One region of the Thermaerobacter sp. FW80 genome, then DNA from elsewhere that is predicted to be linked to it. Evidence: riboswitches for the same ligand, from Rfam matches in the RefSeq annotation. Region 1 holds a riboswitch; each other region holds the start of a gene.

Region 1 (4,719 bases):
ACCCGGCCGTACAGGGCGGCCAGGAAGGCGGGCGCCAGCAGGGCGTTACCCTGGATGAAGTACACCGCCAGATCCACGATGGAGGGCGGCCGGGTTAGGGCCAGAAGGTAGCTGGCCAGCAACAGCAGGCCGGTAAGGGCCCGCGCCCGGGCCAGCGACCGTTCCGGGCCGGGCGCACGGCGGCGCAGCAGGTCGTGATCCAGGATGCTGGCCATGGTCAGCAGGATGGAGTCCTTGGTGGACATCATGGCCGAAAGGGCCCCACCCAGCAGCACACCGCCCACCCAGGCCGGGGCGTAGGCACCCACCAGCCGGGGGATCACCTGGTCCACGTCCTTCAGGTCGGGCCACAGGGCCCGGCCCCACACTCAGCAGCACGGGCACCAGGGCCACCACCGCCGTCAGCGGCGGCCACCATACCGCCAGCGCCCGGAACGCTTCGGCCGAGCGGGCGGCGAAGTACTTCTCTGAACACCTGCGGGTAGGCCAGTACCGCCAGCACGTTCATCAGCATGAAGCTGAACATCATGCGGGGCGTAAAGAAGCCCTGTGCGCCCTGGGGCTGCAGCATGCCGGGCAGTTCCCGGGCCAGCTTCTGGGTCAGCTCGGCGACGGGCAGGGCGTGGAACACGTAGGGGACCGCCACCAGGAGCGCCACCGCGATGAACAAGCCCTGGAACACGTCGGTCCAGGCCACCGCCTGCAGGCCGCCCCACAGTCCCCGGCGGACAGCAGGGTCATCAGCAGGGCTCCCAGGCCGTAGGGGATGGCGCCCCCGCTGAGGGCGCTAAGCAGGTGCCCCCCGCCCACGGCCTGGATGGCCAGGTAGGGCACGGACCAGAAGAGCTGCACCAGCGCCACCAGCACCCTTACCGCTTCGCTGCCGGTGATGCGGCCCAGCAGCTCGGGCGGGGTCAGCGCGCCGTGCTGCCGAGCCAGGATCCAAGCGCGATAGCCTACCAGGGCCATGGCCACGCGCAGGAAGGCTTCGATGCCGATGGGCGGGTACCAGGCGAACCCGTGCCGGTACGCCCAGCCGCCCGAGCCCAGGAACACAAAGGCGCTCATCAGGGTGGCGAACTGGGTCAGGGGAAAGGCTACCAGCCCCAGGCTGCGGCCGGCCAGGTAGTAGTCGGCCGGACTGCGCTGGGTGTAGCGCGCCGCCGCGTAGCCCAGGGCCAGCATGGCGGCCGTGTAGAGGGCCAGCACCAGCAGGGTCACGGCCGCTCACCTTGCGGGAGGGGGTCGGCGGGGCGCTGCTCGCCCGGTTCGGCCGGATCCGCAGGGGTGCGGCCTTCCGGACCGGAAGCCCCGAAGGGGGCGTAGGCCCAGAGGAGGGAGAGCAGGCTCACCACGCCCAGCAGGACCGTCAGGGCCAGCACCCAGCCGGGGAGCCACCCCCATACCAGGGAGGCGCCTTTAGGCAGGAGCGCGTCGCCGCGGACGCTGAGGAAGTAATAGAGCAGGGCCGTAAGCCCGATGAGGGCCAGCAACCCGTGCTGCAGCGGGTGTCGGCTCATGGCAGGGGCCTCCTTCCCGCGCGGGCGGAGGCGGGGCGGGGAAAACGCATGCCACCCCGGCCGGGGTGGCGGACGCACCTGGCGGTGAACCGTTCCCCACGCCGGTATTACCCGGATCGGGTGCAGGGGTCGGCGCCGGACTAGGCGCCCTCTCAGCCCGGTTCCCCGAGCTCCCCCAGGACCGCCGCGCTGGATTTTTGGAACGGGCGCCGGCGCCCCGGACCCGCGCACAGGGCGGAGCGTCCGACACCCAAGCAAAGAACATTCGCGCTGGCGGGCGCAGTTCCTGCCGGACCCAGCCCCCATCCTGCAGGCGTCCTGCCGGCCGGGACCGCACCTACGCCGGCCTCAGATGCTCCCATTCTTCTCGGAAGCGGGCCAGCTCCGCCTCCGGCTGCACCTTCCGACGCTGCCGCCAGGGGATGGGCATGATCAGGTTGTAGCGGGCGATCAGCCGGTTGACCTCCTCCACCCGGAGCCGGAAATGGCGCTCTATCTCGCAGGCCGCGGCTTCCCAGCGGGCCCTTTCGGCTTGGGCAGGGGCTTGGTGCCACGAGCCCGCAAAAAAGACGGCCTCCCGGCAGCCGGAAGCACCACGGTGTGTCGCCCCCGGGGCGGTGTTCCGGGGAGCACGCGGGGTCGTGTCTCAGGATTGCAGGCTGCCGCGCCCGCTGCAAGGAGGGGCCGAGTGATGGAGGTCCTCGTCGAGCGCGCGGCGGGCTTGTGGCCACGGTACACACGCCCGAGGTGCAGGAGACCCGCACCGACGGGACGATGACCAAGGAACTGCACGAGCTGGGACGATGGCTTGAGGCCCTGGGCGTGACGCACGTCGCCATGGAGAGCACCGGCCCGTACTGGAAGCCCGTGTACAACATTCTGGAGAAATTCGGCTTCGAGCTCCTCGTCTGCAACGCGCAGCCCATCAAGGCGGTCCCGGGCCGCAAGGCGGACGACGTGCACGACGCCGCCTGGCTGTGTGATCTGCTGCGCCACGGGCTGCTCCGGCCCAGCTTCGTCCCCTCGCGGGAGCAGCGGGAGCTGCGGGAGCTGGTGCGCTATCGGCGGGCGTTGATCCGGGAGCGGGCGCGGGAGCTGAACCGGATCCAGAAGGTGCTGGAGGTCACGTCCCGTCAAGTGGTGGAAAAGTCGTGTCCCCTCCGGGTTGGGTTGATCAGACAGCCAGCACCTTCAGTGCTGCCGAACTCTCGTGTAGCTGAGAGTCCTCACGGGGTGGGTTCGCATCGATCTTGGCCATGGACTCCAGGCTGAAGTACCGCCGGGACACCAACCACTCATCCTGCTGCTCCTCCAGAAGAGCCCCCAGTAGCCGCAGGGCCGCGGCGACGTTCGGGAAAATCCCCACTACGTCACAGCGCCGGGCCAACTCCCGGTTCAGCCGCTCCAGGACGTTCGTCGAGTGGATCCGGCGCCAGTGCTCGGCCGGGAACGCCATGTAGGCCAGCACGTCCTCCATTGCATCCCGGAGCAGAGCGGCCGCCTGGGGGAATCGTCGGTCCAGGTTGGCGGCCACGTGTTCGAGCTGCTCCCGGGCAGACGCCAGGTCGGGTTGAGCAAAGATCGTTCGCACCAGGGCCGCCACCATCGGCTGGGCGTGCTTGGGCACCCGGGCCAGCAGGTTCCGCATGAAGTGCACGCGGCACCGTTGCCAGCTGGCGCCCGCCAGCACCTCGCTGATGACGCGCTTGAGTCCCTCGTGGGCATCCGAGATGACCAGGCGAACGCCCTTGAGCCCTCGGGCCACCAGGCTGCGGAGAAACGCGAGCCAGAACTCGTACGTCTCGGCCGCGCCCACGTCAAAGCCCAGCACCTCGCGCTGCCCGGTTCGCGTCACCCCCACGGCGATGACCGCGGCCATGTTCACCACGCGATGGTCCTGCCGTACCTTGATCGGCTTGGCATCCAGCCACAGGTAGGGGTACTCGCTCTCCAGGGGGCGGTTCCGGAAACGCTCCATCTGTTCGTCCAGTTCCGCACAAAGCCGGGAGACTTCACTCTTGCTGATGCCGTCCAGGCCCAACGCCCGGACCAGGTCGTCGACCTTCCGGGTGCTGACACCCTGCACATAAGCCTCCTGCACCACGGCGACCAGGGCCCGCTCTGCCCGCCGGCGGGGCTCCAGCAGGCTGGGGAAGTAGCTGCCCTGGCGGAGTTTGGGGATCCGCAGCTCGATGGTGCCCACGCGGGTATCCCAGGGCCGGGAGCGATAGCCGTTCCGGTACGTCTTCCGCGTTTCCGTGCGCTCGTACCGCTGAGCGCCAACGAGTTCGCTCACCTCGAGCTCCATGAGCTGTTGGGCCAGCCAGCGTAGTCCTTCCCGCAGGGCATCGACTTCCGGCTCCCCCTGGTATTTGCGCAAAAGCTCGAGAAGTGCCATCCTGAAATCAGCGGTCACCGGTGAGCGGACCTCCCTTCGAGCTATTACTCGTCCAACCCGAAGGGGAGCCGCCGGTGACCTTTCTTGTCAAGGGCCACCAGGGCCGAGCCCTATGGCTCGGCTATTTCCACCACTACCTGGGACGCTAACCATGACGACACTCTCGCCCACACGGCCTATTCTGCGCTCCACGCTAGCATCTTCGCTCCGGCAACCCCATTTCTCTGCTTTCCCACTAAACCAGTAAGCCCGCAACCTTCGATACGGCCCAGCCCCACCTCGGCCACATCAACCGGCCGGCTGGGCGGGCTGATTGGGGTGAGGATCGCCAGGGTGGAGGTGGAGAGCTGCTTTACAGCAGCCACAACCATGGTGATCATCCCGGTGAGAATTGGCTACGCATCCCCCAGGTGCAGGCCCGCCCCGCCCACCGGTGGGATGGCTTAAGTGGGCCAGACGAGTAAAGCCTTCTATCCAGGCCAACGACAACTCGGTTCACGGACAGACAAAGCAGGCGCCGGCCCCGTTCGAGCCGGCGCCGTCCCGTGTCTCGGGCGATCCAAACCACCACTCTCTTGCGTCTCTTGGGACGTTCTTATAAAGAACCAAAGCGGGCTTGGAAAGTCTTTAAGGACTGGAGTAGTCGCTCGCGCTCAAGGCCCCGAACGATGAAGACAATCCTGGATCGGTGACCATCCGTCGGCCACTGGGGCAGGTGTTCGGGTGGATGGATTACGTGCTGAACGCCGTTAATGACCACCGCCCCATCACCCACATCGAGAATTCCCTTCACCCGCAAGA
Region 2 (4,719 bases), 110 kb from region 1:
CCTTTGCTTGGCATCATTGACAACGCCTGTATCCGTGACGGTAGGTTGGAGCGCTATGGGAATTGTACCTGAAACCTAGCAACATGCCACAACGATCTACGATTTCGCGAGGAGGAGGAGGCCGCCTCCAGCGACGCCGAAGGCGCCCACGTGCTCATCCCGCATGATGCGGAGGCGTTCCTCCGGGGTGTGTCCTCCGAACAAGCCGTCGCACGTGTCCAACCACCCGTCGAAGTGGAGGCCGCCGGTCAACGCGAGTCCCAGTCCGACCACGAGGACGGCCCGGACATCGGGGGGGATGACCTCTGTCACGGCGGCGTTGGCGGCTGCGAGGAGTCCTCCGAGGATCACGCCGACCAGGGGGAAGTACCCCACCGCTCGACCCAGCGCGGGTGCCTGCAAGGGGCGCCGGCCGGGCGCAGGCAGGACCGTCAGAAAGCGCAAGGCGGCCCAGAACGCGGTCACGGTGCGGCCTCACCAACCTATCGAACCCCTTCAGACCGGCCAGGCAAGATCGCGGTAGGCCTGGTCCCAGAACATCCACTCGTAACGGAGACTGCGGGCGAACCACCGCTCCATGCGCTCCCGTTCATTGCTGCCGGCGGCCGTCGCAAGCCGATCGATCAGCCTCAGTTGTTCGTCGACGCTGCGGTGGAAATCGCGATCGGCGTAGGTCAGGATCCAGCGCCGGTAGATCTCGTCCTCCGGCAGCCGATTCGCCAGGCGCTCCCCGACCCGGGCATAGACCCAGTAGCAGGGCAGCACCGCCGCGACCAGCTCGCTGAGTCCGCCCGTGTGGGCGACTCGGAGCAGGTGATCGGTGTAAGCGACGGTGACCGGCGCGGGCTCCTTCTGACGCACAGCGTCCCAGTCCAACCCGAGACGCGACGCCAGTTCCGCGTGCAGCCGTTCTTCCACCCGGGCGACGTTGGCCGCGTGGCGGAGGAACATCTCGCGCGTCTTCGGGGTGTCTGCCAGGGTGGCCCCGCGGGCCAGCACCTTGGCAAATTGCTCGAGGTAGAGGACGTCTTGGGCGAGGAAGTAGGCGAAACGATCCCTGGCCAGCGTTCCGGCGGCCAGCTCCTGGAGAAACGGGAGCTGGAAGATGGCCTCCCAAAGGGTACGCGTCTGGGCGTCGAGCCACTGGTGAAACGGCTCGGCCGTGCCCCTGCTCGCCGGCATGGCGTCTCCCTCCCCCGTCCGTGGCGTGGAAGCACCGCGGAGAACGAAAGAGGCCGCCGAGCAGCTCGGCGGCAGGAGGCATGCCCGGCCGCATCCAACGGCCCGGTCCTTGGACCGCGCTCCCGACGCCGGCATGACCCGGATCCGGTGATCGGGGTCGGCGACGCCGATCAGTCGCCCTCTCAGCCCGGTTGACCCGGACTCCCCCCGCGGCCTCTCATCTCACAGTGGGTAGAATACGGCGATCCTCGCCATGTCCCTGCCGGGCCGCGTGGCCCCCGGAAGGCGATGGGCGGAACGCGAACGGAAGGAGGCCTGGGGCCGTCGGCCGTCACCCTTGGCGGACAGGACGCCGTTCGGCCAGGGCCTGCTGGGCGCGGACGATCAGATCGTCGAGCCGTTGGCTGAGGGCCAGGACGTCTTCCCGGCGGAGATCGGTGGGCGCTTGGACGGCGCTCATGAGGGCGCGCCGCAGGTCCTCGACCTCCCGCGCCAGCTGACCCCACGGGGGTGTCCCGTCCCCCCGGTGGCCGGTGCTCGCGCGGTGGCCGGCATCGGAACGGCCATCGCCCTCATTCTGCCCGCCCTCAATCCGCCCGTTGGTCGGAACCGTCGTCGGCGTGCGGGGGCGGACCGCCAGCGGCCGGTTCGTCCCCTGGCTCCTTGCCTCCACGTTTTCCCTCCAACGCTTCCAAGATCTCCAGGGTGCGCAACAGACGAGCCAGGACCTCGAGCTCATCGTGAATCGCGGCCAGGAGCTCGCGGTCTCCTTCGGCACCCATGGCATCGCGCAGGGCCTTCAATCGCCGGAGCTGGTGCCGGATCTGCCTGCGCAATTCAGCCGCTGCCCAACTCGGGGGTTTGTGGCCGGGGCTGCGACGGTCGCTGCGATGGTTGGGTTGCTTGTCCGTAGGCACCACGACGACCATCATACGGTGACGGGGCCGGCCGGCGGCATCGGGTCATCACCCGATTGACACCACCGCGCCGCCTTTCCGTTCGGGCCCAACGCAGATGATCGAGCCCGACGCCAATGCGTGGCGCGGCTCGTCCCCCGTCACGGCCCGGATCGCGATCCGCCAGGGAGTGCCTTAACTTGACATCCCGTTTAGCTTGAGGATATATTCCAATTGCTTGTTAGCACTCGTCGCGCTCGTCTGCTAACAGACCGGTCGTGGACAGGCCGGTCACGTTCACGAGCCTTCCTGTAGCGGTCATTGACGGAGATTCGTCGGCGGCCGGTTCCCGGCGCGTCCCGGGGACCGGTGCGCCAGGCGTGGGCGGCCGCGAGGTCGTCCCGAACGGATCGACCCGCTGGGTCGATCGCAGCGCGCACATCGCATCCCGAACCGGCCGACGAACCGGCCACCTGGACGGGGCCAACCGGCAGAGGGTCGACATGCGAGCCGACCGGGCGTGGCATGTCCGGCTACGGCCTGTCGCGCAACCGGTGGCGGTCCACCCCGTCGTGACCGAAGCCGCGCGACGGGGGACGACGGCTCGCGGCGGATCGCGTGCGCAGATGCGGCCGGTTCGTCATGCCGGGCGAGAGGGACCCGTGCGCCGGGGCGGGTGCGAGGCGCCCGTTCCGTGCGGGGCTCGTTGGCCGGGTCTCCCCGCCAAGCCGTTCATCGCCTCATCGCCGAACCGATGGCGAACCCATCGAGCGCAAAGCCGCGGCGGATCACCCCCGCGGGGTAGCCAGGCGCGCCTGCGCGGGTCCTTGCGGACTGGACCGGAAGGCACGGGTCGGCAGGAACAGGAGGTGACCGTTCGTGGTGGGTCGGTGGACGGAGCGGAGGTCGCGGAGGACGCTGCGCGTCGTGGGCGGGCGCGCGCCGTGGCGGGCGCTGGCTGCCGTGCTCGTGGCGTCGCTGGTGCTCCTGGCCGGTTGCGGCGGCCAGGGTAGCCAGGCGCCGGCCGGCGACCAGGAGGCGGGCGGTGCCGGTTCGTCCGGCGGGGAGCAGGGCGTCCAGACCGTCACCCTGCGCGCCATGACCATCGGCAAGCCCACGGAGCACTGGCGGTTCGACAACCTGAAGGAGGCCGTCGATCGGCTCAACCAGAAGCTCGAGCAGGAGGGCGCCAACGTCCGCGTCCAGCTGGAAGGCACCCACGAGGACCGGCCGTGGGACGAGTATAAGCAGCGCTTCATCCTGGCGGCGGAGGCCGGGAAGGCGCCGGACATCATCCTCAGCGGCCACGAGGACGTGGCGCCGTGGGCCGCGGCGGGGCACATCATCCCGCTGGACGAGTACGTCAAGGACAGCCCGGTGTACCAGGACGTGTTCCCGACGCTGTGGGAGTCCGTGACGCTGGACGGGAAGATCTGGGGCATCCCGCAGGATACCGAGGCGCGGCCGCTCTACTTCTGGAAGTCGCACCTCAAGCAGCTGGGATGGACCGACGAGCAGATCGCCCAGCTGCCGGAGCGCATCGAGAAGGGCGAGTTCACGCTGGATGACCTGCTCGACCTGGCCAAGCAGCTGCAGGATCGCGGCATCGTGCCGGAGGGGCAGGGCTTCTGGACGCGGCCGCAGGCGGGTGTGGACTTCTACATGTTCTACCTGGCCTACGGCGGCGCGATGCAGGATCCCGAGACGGGCAAGCTGGTGCTGGACAAGGAGGCGCTCCTGAAGGAGTACCAGTTCTTCGCACGGGCGCGCGAGCTGGGCGTGCTCAAGCCGTCGCTGCTGGGGACCGACTGGTCCATCTGGCACCGGACGGTGACCAGCAAGCAGGTGGGCCTCTGGGTCGGCGGCTCCTGGCAGGTGGCCGAGTGGCAGGACCAGTACGGCCTGAGCGACGCCGACGTCCAGGATCTGGGCTACGCGCTGCTGCCGGCGGGCGAGAAGGGCAAGCCGGGGGTCACCCTCTCGCACCCGCTGGTGTACATGGTGACGAAGTACTCGCAGCACCCCGAGCTGGCGGCGCGGCTGATCCTGGAGGCGACGAATCCCGAGTTCAACACGCGGCACGCGGTGGAGAGCAACCACCTGGCGATCATGAAGTCGCAGCTCGACCAGCCGGCGTACAAGGAGAACCGGCTGCTGGGTGACCTCGCGTACATGGTCGAGTACGCCGGGTTCGTCCCGCTGCACGAGCAGTTCGGCAACTACGACCAGGCCATCTACCGCGGCCTGTCGGCGGTCGTCGCCGGGCAGATGACGCCCGAGCAGGCCGTCGACACGGTGGTCCAGCAGCTGCAGTCGCAGCTCCGGGACGAGGTGATCATCCGGTGAGCCGGGTTCGGCGGGCGGTCGAACCGGCCGCCGGCGGGGCCGGGGCCGCGGCCGGCGCCGCCGGCGGGCCGGGGAGCGGGGTCGCTGCGGCCACGGCGTGCGAAGGGCCCATCCCGGACCCGGGTCGCGAGGCGCGGCCCGGGGCGGCGGGCCTCGCGGCGGCACCGGGCCGGAGCGGCGACGCCGCGGCGAGGGCGCTCCCTGGGGTCGGCCAGGGAGGCCCCGTGAGTGAATCGGGTGCAGGGACGGGCGCGGCGTCGCATGGCCGGGCGGCCGCGGTCCTCGCGGCCGCCCG
Region 3 (4,719 bases), 710 kb from region 1:
GCACCACCAGCATGCTGGCCACGCTGAGCCGCCGCTTCTGCCCCTGGGAGAGGGTATAGGGGTGTGCCCGGGCCAGGTCCGCCAACCCGAACCGCGCCAGCAGCGCCTCCACCCGGTTGCGCAGCTCCGCCTCGGGCAGGCCCGCCAGCCGGCCGGCCAGGGCCACCTCCTCGTAGACCGACTCGGTGACGAACTGGTGCTCGGGGTTCTGGAAGACGAACCCCACCCGCGCGGCCTCGCCGCGGCCACCCGTGAGCTCTGGCGCGTGGACCACCCGTCCCCTGGCGGGCGGATGGAGCCCCGCCGCCACCTGGAGGAAGGTGGACTTGCCCGCCCCGTTGGCCCCCAGCACGACCACCCACTCCCCGGCGGCGATGGTGAGACTGACGTCCTGCCAGACCACCCGACGGCCGTGGGCGGCAGCCGCGGCCTCGAAGCGAACCAGGGAAGCGCCCCGCCCCGGCACCCACGCCGCGCCCGCCGCCCCCGCTTCCCCCTCAGCCACCGTCTCCGTGCCCTGGTCCGCCGCCGCCCGGGGCCGCTCCTCGGGCCGCCGCACCCCGCTCCCCGCGGGGGGCGCCGCCGTCCCCGTCCCCCGGGCGGTGGACCGGTCCGCCGACGGCGGGGGGACCCGGGCGCCGTCGCCCCCGGCCGGCGGCGCCTCGCGCCAGCCCGTGGCCCCCGCGACCACCGGCCGCCAGAAGGGCCCCCAGCTGCGCGGCCGCCAGATGCCGTAGGCCTCGATCTCCGCCCGATGTCGCCGGAAGACCACCGCGGGCTCGCCGTCGGCCAGCAGTCGTCCGCCCGGGGCCAGGAGGACGACGCGGTCGACCCAGTCCACCACGCCGTCCAGGTTGTGCTCGATCACGAGGACCGTGTGCCGGCGCGGGAGCCGCTGCAGGGTCTCCAGCACCAGGGCCCGGCCCGCAGGGTCCAGCTGCGCGGTGGGCTCGTCCAGCACGAGGAGGTCCGGCTCCAGGACCAGCACCGCCGCCAGGGCCAACCGCTGCTTCTGGCCCCCGGAGAGGGCCTGGATGGGGTGACCGAAGGGAAGGTCCAGCCCCGCCGCCGCGAGGGCCTGCGCCACCCGCGCCGGCATCTCGGCGGGCGGCACGCAGCGGTTCTCGAGGCCGAAGGCGACCTCTTCATCCACGGTGAACATGCAGAACTGGGCCTCGGGGTCCTGGAACAGCACGCCCGCCCGCCGCGCCGGGTGCAGCTCGCCCGTGACCCGGGCCTCGATCACCGACAGGATGAGGCCGCCCAGCGCCAGGGCCAGGGTGCTCTTCCCCGAGCCGCTGGGCCCCAGCAGCAACACGCGCTGCCCCGCCGGGATGGCCAGCGTCACGTCCCGCAGGGCCGGCTCCCGTCGATCGGGGTAGCGGACGCTCAGCCCACGGCAGGACGCCGCCGGGGCCACCCCCGCCGGGTCGACCCCTGCCGCGCCCTCCCCGCCTACCCGGCCGGCGGGCTGCCGGCCGGCGGACGAGGACGGCTCCACCGCGGCCGTGGCGCAGGATGGGCCGACCCCGCCTGCGGTCGAGCGCGCCGTATCGTCCCACGGCATCGGCTGGCACCTCGCCTCATCCGGCCACGCCGGGGCCCTGATCCTGCCGGCCGCGCACCACCGCATAGGCATTGAGGGCCCCGGTCCGCACCAAGCCGTCGACCAGCACCTTGCCCAGCAGGCCGGCGACCACGGCGCCGCTCAGGAGCCGCACCGCCGCAGCGGCCACCAGGGTTCCGGCGCGCATCCCGGTGAAGTAGCCCGTCAGGGCGTCGAGGGGCAGGCTGCCCACCGCCGCCAGGGCGCCGGCCAGCGCCAGGGCGGGCAGGTCGAACCGGCGATAGCGGAACGCGGCCAGGGCCACCTCCGCGCCGAGTCCCTGCAACCCGCCGTAGAGCAGCACCCACAGCACGTCGGGGCTGCCCAGCGCCAGTTCCCCGGCCGCGGCCAGGAGCTCCGCCCAGAAGGCGACGCCGGGCTTCTGGATGATGTAGGCCGCCACCGTGCTGGCGATGAACCAGACGCCGTAGGTGAGCTCCGCCACCACCGGATGGACCGCCCGGGCCACGTCCCACAGCGCCCAGGCGTTGATGTACAGGACGGAACAGGCCGCGGCCACGAAGGCCAACATGACGATCTCGCGGAACTGCAATCGGCGGGACGAACCGGCCATGCGCAACGCCCCCTTCGCCGTAGCGGGGCGGGACCGGGGGCTCGCGGGACGGCCGGCGGCAGGGCGGCAAGGCGCCGTGGGTCGCCGGAGGACGCCGAGGAACGAAAAACCACCTCCGGCAGGAGGTGGTGCTCGTCATGCCGTCCAGGCGGCCATGCGGTACCTTCCTCACGCCGGTATTACCCGGATCGAGTCCGAAGGGTAGCGCCCCTGCAGCCTGCGGCTGCCGCGCTTCTCAGCCCGTAGCGGGCACCCCCGGTACCGACATCCCGTTGGATTGTCACCTCGATGATAGGCCGCGCGGTCCAAAGCCGTCAACGCCGGGCGACCCACACGTGTTGAGCTAGGGCCCACCGGGCGGTCCCGCTGCCGGCGGGTGGCCCCGCGCCACGCCCGCGCCGCCGGCCCCGCCCGCGGCCGCCCCCCGCAGCCCGCGTTCTGGCCGAGGGGTTCGCGCCACGCGATGTGCACCCCAGCAGCCCCGCCCGCGGCCGCCGCCACCCCTCAACCCCCTGGTGCCGCTGGTTCCCACCGCACCCGACGCACCCCACGCGACGCCCCCCCGGCCGGGGACCGCAAGGGCCCGGCGTCGACGCACCACCGGCAGGCCTCAGACCGCGGTCATCCCGCCATCGACGGCCAGCACCTGCCCGGTGATGTACGACCCCGCTTCGGAGGCGAAGAGCAGCGCCGCTCCCTGCAGGTCCCGCTCGCCACCCAGGCGCCGGAGGGGCACGGACTGCTCGATCACCGACCCGTACTGGGCCAGGATGCCCCGGGTCATCTTCGTCGGGAAGAACCCCGGGGCGATGCAGTTCACCGTGATCCCGTGCTCCGCCAGCTTGGCCGCCAGGTCGCGGGTGAAGTTGATGACGCCGGCCTTCGCCGTGTTGTAGGGCAGGGTCTGCATCACCCGGGGATCGCTGCCCCGCAGCCCCGCGATGGAGGCGACGTTGATGATCCGGCCGCCGCGGCCCTGCTGGATCATCACCCGCGCGGCCTCCCGGCTCATGTAGAAGGTGCCGTGCAGGTTGGTGCGGATCACCTTGTCCCAGGCCTCCAGGGGGATGTCGAAGAGGGGGGCGCCCCAGGTGGCGCCGGCGTTGTTGACCAGGATGTCCAGGCCGCCGAAGGCGTCCACCACCCGGCGGACCGCCGCGACCACCTGCTCGTAGTCCGTGACGTCGCAGCGCACGGCCAGGCAGCGGATGCCCTGGCCGCGGAGCCGCTCCTCCGCCTCGCGCAGCCCCTCTTCCTTGCGGGCGGTGATGGCGACGGCGGCGCCCGCCTCCCCCAGCCCCTGGGCGATCTGCAGGCCCAGGCCGCGGCTCCCCCCCGTCACCAGCGCCACCTTGCCGTCGAGGCGGAAACGGTCGAGCACGCCCATGGGTGGACCTCCCCGTTGCGAGCGCCGGCCCGGCCCCGTCGACCGCGGGCCGGCTCGCTGGCAGCCGGTCCGCGTCCGGCGGCCGGCCCGCAGCGGCACCTCACACCGCGATGGCCCCAGCCCGGAAGTCCGAGGTCCCCATCTTCACGTTGACCAGGGCCGGCTTGCCCGCGACCAGGGCCCGTTCCAGGGCCGGGCGGACGTCGTCCGGCCGCTCGACCCACTCGCCGTGGCCGCCGAGGGCGGCGACCACCTGGTCGTACCGGGCGTGGCTCAGGGCGGTGGCGACGGCCCGGTCGGCGCCGAAGAGCTGGACCTGCAGGCGACGGATCTGGGTCCACGCCGCGTCGTTGCCCACCACGGCCACGAAGGGAAGACCTTGGCGGACGGCGGCCTCGTACTCCAGCAGGTCCAGGCCTGCCGCGCCGTCCCCCAGCAGCACCACCACCGGCTCGTCGGGCCGCAGGACCCGGGCCGCCAGGACGAAGCCCATCCCCACCCCGAGCGTGCCCAGCGGGCCGGGGTCCAGCCAGCCGGCGGGGTATCGCCGCGGCCGCACCACCTTGGCCGCCGTGCCGACGAAGTCGCCGCCGTCTCCGATCACCGTGGCCCCCGGCGGCAGGGCGGCGTCGATCTCGGCGCACAGCCGCAGGGGGTCGACCGGGACCGCGTCGCTGGTCAACCCGGGCCGCATCCGGGCGGCCCGCCGCTCCTCCGCCTCGCGCAGGCGCTCCAGCCACCGCCGGCGTTCGGCCGGTTCGTCCGGATCGAGGCCGGCTTCCAGCAGCTGATCCAACACCGTGCCCGCATCGCCCACCAGGCCGACCTCCACGTCCCGATTGCGGCCGAGCTCGCCGGGATCGAGGTCGATCTGGATCAACCGGGCCTCGTCGTGGATCGCCCTGCCGTAGTCGACACGGAAGTCCAGGGGCGTCCCCGCCACCAGGACCACATCGGCGTCGGCCAGGGCCTCCTTGCGGCAGAGCTGGAAGAACCCCGCATCCCCCGGTCCCAGCACGCCGCGGGCCATCCCGTTGGTGAACACCGGGACCTGACCCGACTCCGCGAACCGCGCCACCGCCCGGGGATCGGGGGACCAGTGGACCTGGCTGCCCACCAGGGCCACCGGTCGCCGGGCACGACGCAGCAGGG

Evidence for each region. A riboswitch is a leader RNA that binds a small molecule or an ion and turns the genes downstream of it on or off. The one in region 1 is predicted to bind thiamine pyrophosphate.
Region 2: another riboswitch for thiamine pyrophosphate. It lies ahead of tenA (thiaminase II); the one in region 1 lies ahead of E1B22_RS00955 (hypothetical protein).
Region 3: another riboswitch for thiamine pyrophosphate. It lies ahead of E1B22_RS10295 (ECF transporter S component); the one in region 1 lies ahead of E1B22_RS00955 (hypothetical protein).

Annotation. Positions count from the first base shown of each region.
Region 1 is NZ_CP037895.1:226,926-231,644, reverse strand. Features, by position in the region: gene E1B22_RS12820 (hypothetical protein) at 1-332, opposite strand, end outside; gene E1B22_RS12815 (hypothetical protein) at 338-631, opposite strand; gene E1B22_RS12810 (hypothetical protein) at 601-1,221, opposite strand; gene E1B22_RS00955 (hypothetical protein) at 1,218-1,520, opposite strand; TPP riboswitch at 1,597-1,707, opposite strand; gene E1B22_RS13675 (hypothetical protein) at 1,858-1,992, opposite strand; gene E1B22_RS00950 (transposase) at 2,244-2,792, shown strand; gene E1B22_RS00945 (IS256 family transposase) at 2,695-3,936, opposite strand; gene E1B22_RS00940 (GTP-binding protein) at 4,514-4,719, opposite strand, start outside.
Region 2 is NZ_CP037895.1:338,839-343,557, reverse strand. Features, by position in the region: gene E1B22_RS01405 (adenosylcobinamide-GDP ribazoletransferase) at 97-465, opposite strand; gene tenA (thiaminase II) at 496-1,182, opposite strand; TPP riboswitch at 1,285-1,400, opposite strand; gene E1B22_RS13680 (aspartyl-phosphate phosphatase Spo0E family protein) at 1,514-1,855, opposite strand; gene E1B22_RS12830 (hypothetical protein) at 1,770-2,018, opposite strand; gene E1B22_RS01390 (ABC transporter substrate-binding protein) at 3,006-4,424, shown strand; gene E1B22_RS01385 (carbohydrate ABC transporter permease) at 4,649-4,719, shown strand, end outside.
Region 3 is NZ_CP037895.1:2,471,199-2,475,917, forward strand. Features, by position in the region: gene E1B22_RS10290 (ATP-binding cassette domain-containing protein) at 1-1,567, opposite strand, end outside; gene E1B22_RS10295 (ECF transporter S component) at 1,584-2,180, opposite strand; TPP riboswitch at 2,328-2,447, opposite strand; gene E1B22_RS10300 (SDR family oxidoreductase) at 2,791-3,567, opposite strand; gene E1B22_RS10305 (thiamine pyrophosphate-binding protein) at 3,668-4,719, opposite strand, start outside.